DNA from 3 places in the Paenibacillus sp. GM1FR genome. Region 1 is predicted to be linked to each of the others. Evidence: riboswitches for the same ligand, from Rfam matches in the RefSeq annotation. Region 1 holds a riboswitch; each other region holds the start of a gene.
What was found. Region 1 has a riboswitch for cyclic di-AMP ahead of PAEAM_RS24705 (C40 family peptidase). Riboswitches for the same ligand answer to the same signal wherever they lie in the genome.
Positions count from the first base shown of each region.

Region 2: linked by a shared signal. The riboswitch ahead of PAEAM_RS30635 (HAD family hydrolase) and the one ahead of PAEAM_RS24705 (C40 family peptidase) in region 1 are both predicted to bind cyclic di-AMP.
Region 3: linked by a shared signal. The riboswitch ahead of PAEAM_RS10165 (3D domain-containing protein) and the one ahead of PAEAM_RS24705 (C40 family peptidase) in region 1 are both predicted to bind cyclic di-AMP.

Region 1 covers NZ_MKZL01000054.1:92,991-96,247, forward strand. Annotated here, with positions in the region: gene PAEAM_RS24695 (hypothetical protein) at 1-215, shown strand, start outside; gene PAEAM_RS24700 (carboxymuconolactone decarboxylase family protein) at 357-686, shown strand; gene PAEAM_RS24705 (C40 family peptidase) at 760-1,224, opposite strand; cyclic di-AMP (ydaO/yuaA leader) riboswitch at 1,230-1,361, opposite strand; gene pelA (pectate lyase) at 1,780-2,742, shown strand; tRNA gene PAEAM_RS24715 (tRNA-Leu) at 2,919-3,002, shown strand; gene xynC (glucuronoarabinoxylan endo-1,4-beta-xylanase XynC) at 3,148-3,257, opposite strand, start outside.
Region 2 covers NZ_MKZL01000067.1:32,287-35,543, forward strand. Annotated here, with positions in the region: gene PAEAM_RS30630 (HAD family hydrolase) at 42-725, opposite strand; gene PAEAM_RS30635 (HAD family hydrolase) at 1,060-1,458, opposite strand; cyclic di-AMP (ydaO/yuaA leader) riboswitch at 1,574-1,749, opposite strand; gene PAEAM_RS30640 (glutathione peroxidase) at 2,121-2,600, shown strand; tRNA gene PAEAM_RS30645 (tRNA-Leu) at 2,747-2,829, opposite strand.
Region 3 covers NZ_MKZL01000011.1:989,355-992,611, forward strand. Annotated here, with positions in the region: gene PAEAM_RS10155 (ABC transporter substrate-binding protein/permease) at 1-205, shown strand, start outside; gene PAEAM_RS10160 (amino acid ABC transporter ATP-binding protein) at 192-914, shown strand; cyclic di-AMP (ydaO/yuaA leader) riboswitch at 1,133-1,327, shown strand; gene PAEAM_RS10165 (3D domain-containing protein) at 1,330-2,004, shown strand; gene PAEAM_RS10170 (polysaccharide deacetylase family protein) at 2,112-2,903, opposite strand; gene lpdD (prenylated flavin chaperone LpdD) at 3,057-3,257, shown strand, end outside.

The DNA of each region.
Region 1 (3,257 bases):
TTAGTGATACAGAATTGGACGCCCTGCGTCTGTCAGGTGAGAAAGTTAGAGTCGTACGGGACGAGCTGGAATCGAACGACGTGAAGGGCATTGTGGTTGCCTGGGATGGCGAGCAGGTACTTATCCGTCGTCAGAATCGACGTGTCGTTAAGCTGGACCGAGGTTACAGCTATCAGCTGTTCAGCGAGCCGCGCCAGAGTCCACTTAGTGAGTAACAGCTGATAATTATGGCAGGGCCATGAGCTTTAAATGTTTGGAATTACCATGATTTCTTGGCATAATTGGCTCACTCGGGAGAGAAGATAGGTACAGTGAGGAAGATCTGTAACTATAGCCGAGAGGGTGTGCTACAAGCCATGACATTGATGAATGATAAAGTTCATGCCTACAAGGATCAGATTGGAGCATTAAGCGATGTGCTGCCAGGTGTGGTGAAGTCGTATCATGAGTTTACCGGAGAATGTTTCCAACCTGGTGTGATTGATGCGAAGACAAAACAGCTAATTGCGCTTGGCATTGGATTATTCGCCAACAATGAGGTATGTACCTTCTACCATGTAGAAGAAGCCCGTGCTAAGGGCGCAACAGATCAGGAGATTATGGAGACCGTAGCCGTGGCTGGAGCTGTTGGTGGAGGACATGCCCTGTCTCAGGGTGCGATGCGAGTGCAGAAGGCTCTGCATTAGTAAGCAATGCAACATACATTTTTAAGTGCAAAAAAGGCATCCGGTTAATAACCGATGCCTTTTTGTATGTGAATCACATTTTACCTAACATTTTATCATACATAAACTGTCCAGTTACCCGACGTGCTGTTACATAACGATCATTGAAGTATGGATTCGATAACTTCGTGATGCTTACACCTTTACTGCTGGAGGCATGAGCGAATTGTCCGCCGCCGATATATACACCTGTATGTGAAATGCCTTTGCCTGTTGTATTAAAGAACACCAGATCACCTGTCCGAACATTGCTCTTGGATACGGGAGTACCTGCTTTGGCTTGCTGCTGCGAAGTACGTGGTAATTCAATGCTGTATTTGTTGAAAAGATATCTCATAAAACCAGAACAGTCGAAGCCGGCTACAGTTGTGCCACCCCATTTGTAAGGAATACCTGTCATGTTGTTCACTACGGAGTTGATACTGCTTGCCTCTGTGCTTGTTGCCCCGGATGTAAATAATACAGCTGCTCCAAAAATGGAGATAATCAGTTTTTTCAAAATCAATGTTCTCCCTTCGATGCCTACGGAGTTAGCTAAGGGTTCGGTAGAAGGTTCCCTATATTTCCTATGTATAAGAATAATTCACCCAAATTGGTTCCCCCGTTTTCAAACATGAAACTCGGCAATGAATAATTAAGTTTTTGTAACTATTTGAAACTATATTGCATAAATGCGTAATTGTCAAACCCATTTAAAACCCTTCGTAATACCTCAATGTTAGCGGAATTAAGGTTTTTATATGAAAGAAGGGATCAAGTTTGGGTATCATTCATGACAAAAACGTCATTATTGATTCGTTTAAGACGTATTTGGATAAATAGATAGGTTTGTCATGAGTTAAAAGAACTATTCCGTTATGTAGAATTAGAGAGATTATATTCATTAAGTTGCATATATTGACAAAAATCGATTTTTTGCATATTATCTGATTATCCAATCCACATATTGGATTAAAATTGATTTTATTATGCGATAAATACAAATAAAGGGGGTTCGAAGCCTATATCATAGGTAAAGTAGAAGTGGAAGATTTATAAAAACGAACATAGGAGAGTGTTACATTTGAAAGCGAAGAAAATAATTACTTTTGTCCTGGCATGTATGATGGTGTTCTCAGCAGTTGGAATGGCAATTCTCCCTGTAGGGACGGTATCTGCTGCGGATGCATCGGGTACTACAGCGAGTATTTCTGATATTTTGAAGAACCAGCTACCGGATGGAGGTTGGAGAAAAGATTATAAACAGACAAGTGGAGAGTGGGCAAAGTCCACGATAGACAACAAGGCTACATACTCAGAAATTAGAAGATTGGCGAAGGAATTTAAAAAGACAAATGATCCGCGTTACTCCACAGCTGCAATCAAAGGAATTAACTTTTTGATCAACATGCAGTATTCAAACGGCGGGTGGCCACAAGTTTACCAAAGCTCCGGATACCACAAGCACATCACTTACAATGATGATGCCATGATTAATGTAATGATCATGCTGGATGAAGTAGCAGCACGCAAAGGTGATTTCTCATTTATCGACAGCACACTTGCTAACCGCAGTAAAAATTCAGTTGCCAAAGGTGTGGAGGCGATTCTGAATACACAGGTCGTTTCAGGTGGTAAGCTGACAGCATGGGGACAACAACATGATTCCAGCTCTCTTAAACCAGCGAGCGCAAGAATCTACGAAGTGCCATCACTGACAGCTGGAGAGAGTGTAACGATTGTTAAATTTCTGAAAACCAGACCTGCTAACGCTAAAATTACCGCATCCATTAAAGGAGCGGAGGCTTGGTTTAACAAAGTGAAAATTACGGGTTACAAGTATGAAAGAGCTAATGGAGATAGTAAAATTATCGCTGATTCCAAAGCTGCACCAATTTGGGCACGCTTCTATGAGATCGGAACGGATAAACCAATCTTTATTGGTCGTGACGGGGTAGTTAAATACAAATTAAGTGATATTGATAAAGAAAGAAGAGGCGGTTATGCATGGTATGGCAACTGGCCTTCCAAGCTGTAATTTGTAGTATGCTTCCGTTTTAATGAACCAAACTATTAGCAGCAGTTAAAGGTAAAGCCCGAATCGACATGGACGTCTGATTCGGGCTTTATTGTTATTATTTTCAGTGTTGACATGATAGATTACGCATGATATATTATTTCTTGTCGCCGATATTGATGACGGAGATACAATATGCGGTCGTGGCGGAATTGGCAGACGCGCACGGTTCAGGTCCGTGTGGGCTAACCCCCGTGGAGGTTCGAGTCCTCTCGACCGCATCTAATAAAAAGACTCCTTAAGCTAACGCTTAAGGAGTCTTTTTTTGCATTTTTTGATATAACACTAACTTTAGTGATGAGTATTCAAGAGGTTAGTGCTTAGCTGCACGTACAGCAAATGTCTTCCATCAGCCATACGGAACGTTTATTGTGCTGCGGTAACATTAACGCTGTCAATATTCGGTCCTTCCGATCCGGTGGTAACCACTTTCAATGTATTGGTCCCCGTGTTCATGGGGACCTGTATTGTTTTTT
Region 2 (3,257 bases), on a different contig from region 1:
TCAGCCTTTATTGTTGCAATCCAATAAACAACCATCTGAATCTAATCCTGATTTGGTATCAGTAACGGCAAGAGTTGATCCAATGAATCAACAGTCCAATCCGCACGTTTGTCATCCGATAGTTCTGGCTGGAATCTTCCGTAACCCTGCATAATTCGAATCGTACGCATGCCCAGCTTCCGAGCAGGTATAATGTCGTTATCGATCCGATCGCCGATCATGACGGCTTCCTCCGGTTCACAACCGGCCTGCTTCAAGGCCACAGCGTATAACTCAGGGTCTGGCTTGGACACTCCTTCTTCAGCCGAACATGCCAGAACATCAACATACTTCCGCAAGCCGTAACTCTCCAGTCTCTCTTCCGTTCCAGGACTCTGATTGGCAATAATGCCAATGCGATAATGCCGTGACAACTGCTGAAGAACGGAATCTGCTGAAGGAAAAGGACGTTCAAGATCTTTTTGAAACTTCAGCTTGTCCTGAATCTGTTTTTGATGTCCCTCGTCTTTAACAAATGTGCGAATTGCCACTCTCATAGGCCATTGCTCATATTTTCGGTAACAGTTCGCGAACAGTTCGCGTACCGTCTCAATCTTCACCGGATACCCCAAAACACAAGCTTCACGGACGAACTGTCCAATAATATCATCAACCGGCTCCCATTCATCCACCAGTGTATCTCCAACATCAAAAAACAACCATTTCAATCCACCTACATCCGGCACGCCAATTCCTCCTTGTAAGCCACAGGTGATTCCTGATCCTAATCGAGTTCAAAAAGTCTGGTTTTCAGTACCAAGAAGATGGAATGAAGCTAGAAATGGAGTAGCGGAGCGTAGGGAAAACTACGTGAGCCACGGACATTTCGGCTGAATTTCATATTCGATGCTGATGATGCCGTTAGGCATCCTTCGTAATCAAAAGCGGACTTTTTGAACAACCTATAGAAACCATAAAAAAGAAGACTCACCATCCTGCATGAGTCTCCTCAAACTTCCGTTTATCGATACATTCAATTATAACAGGCACCTTACACCTGAGCAATCACAAGCTATGGCATTAACCATTGAGGAGAAAGCCAACTTCCCCATTGAGCGAATATACAATCCGGTCTGCGCCCATGCCCCGATAGATGCCCTTAGGATGACTCTGCTCCGTAATGACGCACAGGGATTTCGATGTCCATGAACGGCAGATCTGTAAATAACGACAGGTCAGATTCAGGCTGTTCTCGAAAATAAACACGTTGCCTACGCTGCCCTGCGGCAAAAACCATTTTTGAGCTGCAGCCGTATTCATGCGAATGACATGTTCTACTCCGATTCTACGGAGTCTTCGCTCTTCCCCTGCACTGTTGGTTAGAACGGCAAACGGCATTTTTTTGTACATCAGCAATTTGATAAATTTGCGTCCTGCTTCATTTGGAGCAGTCACTAAGATCATCTCAGTATCCATCATTCGTTCCTCCCTTGGCGTGAAAAGACAACAAAAAAGAAGCGTGGGGGACCAAGGCCTCCCGAACGCTTCTTAAATAACCCATGGCGAAAACACCATGAACCAGCGTACGGCTTGTTGCCTCTCCCTTTAACGCTTACGAGGTTAGCTGACGGATTCGGGCGCGAGAGTCGCCCTATTTCCGGCTGTCACCGGAAAATTCACCCCATGAATGCCCACTGTCCTGGACAGCGCATTCCGTTGGTTCCCCCGTTTCCCATTCATTAATGAATGGAAACTCAGCGATTAAAACATCGTTCGTATATCTTAAGGTAAGATCGAGCGATATTATCGTTTGTTTCGTTTTTCAAGTACAATTTAGTTTAAATTGAAATTACGTTATGAATCATACACCCCCGCCATGACGGTGTAAAGTCCTTACAGATCACCGAATCGGCAGATTTTTGCCAATACTCGTTCATAATAACGCTTACAATAAGGTTATACTCTATCCATCTCTTCAAGGCTATCTAATTCTCACTCTAACGAAAATCCCTTCGTAATTCATTCACGTATTCAGCACAACTTGCCTGTTTTGATTCTTTTAACACCATATTAGTTTTGCAATATTTAATTGCAACCAATATAATAGAAGATATAAGAGTAAATAAATGGAGGCGATTTAGATGACAGTCTACGATTACAAAGTGAATACCCTTCGCGGTCAAGAAGTTGAAATGTCCGACTACCGTGACAAAGTGCTCCTGATTGTGAATACGGCAAGCTCATGCGGCCTTACCCCTCAATTCAAAGGTCTGCAAGAATTGCAAGACAAATTTCAAGATGCTCCATTTGAAGTGCTTGGTTTCCCAAGCAACCAGTTTGCACAGGAAAAAGGATCTTCCGACGATATTGCCGAGTTCTGTCAGATGAATTATGGCGTGAGCTTCCCCATGTTTGAGAAAATTGATGTGAACGGCTCAAGCGCTCACCCTCTTTTCCAACACCTTAGCACAGAGGCTCCTGGCCTGCTCGGCTCCAAAGCAATCAAATGGAATTTCACCAAATTCCTCGTGGATCAGAACGGACAGGTCATTAAACGTTATGCTCCCAAAACAACACCGGACAAGATTGAAGAAGATATCAAGAATTTGCTGCAAAAATAATACACAGGCTACCCGTAGCCGGAAGGTAGAGCAACATTCCTCCGGTAATGGATGGCCTTTTTTCAACCCAGATGTCATACTGTTCGAAAAAGACAAAAAAAGAAGCTTCCCATTAATGGAAAGCTTCTTTTTAATCGTTCATATGATGCGGTCGAGAGGACTCGAACCTCCACGGGCATACGCCCACTACCCCCTCAAGATAGCGTGTCTGCCATTCCACCACGACCGCATGTCGTAAATAATCGGCAACAGAATTGATTATACCGGGTTCAGAACTAAAAGTAAAGTATTTTTTAATACTTCTTTTTCAGCTAGGCATTTTCATCAAAAATCGCATAATCTCGTCATCTTTACCCATGAACTGCATATGATTAGATTTGATCCCCTCTTTTTCGGTAAGAGCCGATCTTGTTGATTCATTTATATATAGTCCTGCCTTATATATAGTCCTCCCTGCACTTCTCCACATAAATAACACAATAAGTTATATAAAATAACACAATATTAAATTCCAGATTTAATCCATTAAATTTCACGGATACTATTGACAAAAATCGGACATTTATGGGATGATAACTATCATATAATTCGGATTTTTAAACATAAAGCAAACAAAAAGGAATATTAATGTCACTTAAAGTGACATTTAACGAACAC
Region 3 (3,257 bases), on a different contig from region 1:
CATAACTATCATCAAAGAATCCTCCATTATCTCCGTTATCGGTATGGTGGATATTATGTATCAGGCAAGTGTAGTCAAGAACATTACGTACCAAGGCTTGAGTCCATTTTTGATTGCAGCAGCCATCTACTTTGTAATGACGTTCATTTTGTCCAAGCTGCTGGGACGACTGGAAAGGAAGTTGAGTGCAAGTGATAGACGTTAGACAATTACACAAATCTTATGGAAATAACGATGTGCTTAAGGGCATAAACGTGACGATTGGCAAAGGTGAGGTTGTCGTGGTTATCGGTCCTTCCGGTTCAGGTAAAAGTACGTTCTTGCGTTGTTTGAACCTGCTGGAACAGCCTACCTCAGGAGAGATTGATTTTGAAGGCGTGTCAATCACGGACCCCAAGCATAACATTAACGCAACTCGTGAGAAAATGGGCATGGTGTTCCAGCACTTCAACCTGTTCCCACACAAAACGGTAGAGCAAAACATTACGATTGCTCCGATTAAAGTAAAGAAACAATCCACTCAGGAAGCGGAGAAAATTGCCGCTGATCTGCTTAACACCGTAGGCTTGTACGATAAAAAAGATACATTCCCGAATCAGCTGTCTGGTGGACAGAAGCAGCGGATCGCCATTGCTAGAGCATTGGCCATGCAGCCGCATGTGATGCTGTTTGACGAGCCTACGTCGGCACTGGACCCTGAGATGGTCGGCGAAGTGCTGGATGTCATGAAACGTCTTGCAGAAGGCGGGATGACGATGGTCATCGTAACGCATGAGATGGGTTTTGCACGTGAAGTGGGAGACCGAATCCTGTTCATGGATGGCGGGGTTATTGTGGAAGAGGGAACACCTGATGAGGTGTTTGGAGCACCCAAAAATTCACGTACACGTGATTTTCTTGCGAAAGTACTCTAAACGATGTGATCAAATAGCGTTACTGACTTCGAGTCGGTAACGCTATTTTTTATGGATAATAATGACGTATGGATTCGGAAAAGTAACTATTCTGTTACCAAATGTAAAGGAATCGGGTCAACCAAATTTTCTGAATTAACCAGTATTCTTACAAATGCTTACATGCTAAAAACCATTTGGTAAGAATTACTACAAGTTCAGGTTACAAAATTGTGATATATTGAACTCTGCCGAAACTTCCGGACAGGGAGTGCGGGGGATGTAACGATGCAGATTGTGCAGGGGGAAGATCTACGGCACACTGCTTGGGGTGAATTGGGTACATAACGTTTCAAATGTAACGAATAACCTATAGGGTGGGCTCCTCATCCGAATCCGACAACTAACTTCGCAGGCACAATGAGGGAGGAAGACCATGATTAACAAGAAACGTATAGCCAAAACAGCAGTAGCATTAATGACAACAGCAATGCTCATTCAAGCCGTTCCGGCTCACGCCGATTCAGTTCATGTGGCCAAAGAAGGGGATACCTTCTACACCTTATCAAAACAATATGGAGTAGCACTCAACACGTTGGTTAAAGCAAACAACGACATTTCGGCTTACAACATTTATGGTGGTTTGAAAATTACGATTCCCGGTAAGGCAAACAATGTTGCAGCCGCTGCGGCAACGGAGAGCAAGACCCCAGCCAAAACGGTTACCACAGCAAGTTTGGACGTTAACGCAGATAACAAAGTGGTTCAAGCCTGGGGTAAGACATTCGATTACAGCAAAGCTGTGAACGTAAAAGCAACGGCATACTCTGCAGATCCGTCTGAAAATGGAGGCTGGGGTGCAGTCGATTATTTCGGGAATGACCTTGAACTGGGTACGATTGCGGTTGATCCAAGTGTGATTCCACTTGGAACTAAAGTACTGGTAACTGGTCACAGCCATCCAGGATTGCCAAAACAAGCTTTTGTAGCCACAGCACGTGATGTGGGCGGTGCAATCAAAGGTCACCGGATTGATATCTTCATCCCGGGTAGCAAACAGTCCGTAAGCACATTTGGATTTCAGGATATCGAGCTGTACATTCTGAAGTAGAGAGAAAATAACATTTAAAATGAATTCAAACAGGGTGTCTGCCAGTCGCTAATTCGCGATTGAACAGCACCCTTTTAATATTCTCATTATTTGTTATCACGGTCATCCTAATCTTTGGCCTTTGGCAATCCCAGCATTTCGTCCAAGGTGACCAGTTCATATCCCCGATTACGTAGTTCCTCAATAATTTCAGGCAAAGCCTTAATCGTGCCGTTCAGGTTTGACCCTACACCGCCTCCAGCATGTTGCAGAACGATGGAGCCAGGTTTCACGGCAGACAGGATGTTATCTTTCACCTGTTCCTTTGAAAGGCCTTTCCAGTCCAGGGAGTCTACGTTCCAGTTCACAATGCTATAGTGTTGTTTGGCAGCCCATCTCAGCTGTTCTTCATTAATGTCTCCATAAGGTGGCCGAATCATCTTGGGCGTATAACCCGCCAAACGTTGAATAATATCCCCGGTATGTAAAATTTGTTTGCGAAAGGCATTCATCGACAGCTTACTGAATTCAGGATGATTGTAGCTGTGATTACCAACCATATGCCCTTCCTTAACAATGCGTTTCACCAGATCCGGATGTTTCTCAGCACGACTACCCACGATGAAGAATGTAGCTCTGACATTGTACTTCTTCAATACATCCAGTACTTGTGGAGTAAACCGTGGATCAGGTACATCATCAAAAGTCAGTGCAACCTTCTTGGTTGAAGGACCATTGGTTTTGAACGTATCGGCATATTTTTGACGTAACTGTCCCAATGTCAGTTGTTCTTCTTCTGCAGAATCCGAACCTGATACTGATTCACTTGATGGGCTTGAAACATCCCGCGATGAAACTGGAGCATGATATCCTCCGAGAAAAATAACGATAACCATTAGCATAATGAGGCGTACGCGCATAATAACGGCCTCCTTTTCCAAAATGACGTTCTCCTTGGTATGCCCGGGGGCTCCATAAAATATGCGCAGTGTGAGAAGTTTCATTGTGGATTTAGCTCATGACAGCCATAATTCCTCCATATATAACATATAGAAAAGGATAGGTGGATGGGTATGAGTACATATGATTTGAAATCCATACGTTTACAGGTGATTGAAGCAGGAGAAGATAAGGTTTTTCTCGTTACCGGAGGAAAGGCGCATATTGGCGCCGTAGCCACATTCTATGTGGATCATGAGCGCGTAAGCGGGACGACGGTACATATTCCTGGGCATAAAGAACAAGAGCTGTGTGAGCGGCTTGCCCGAAAGGCT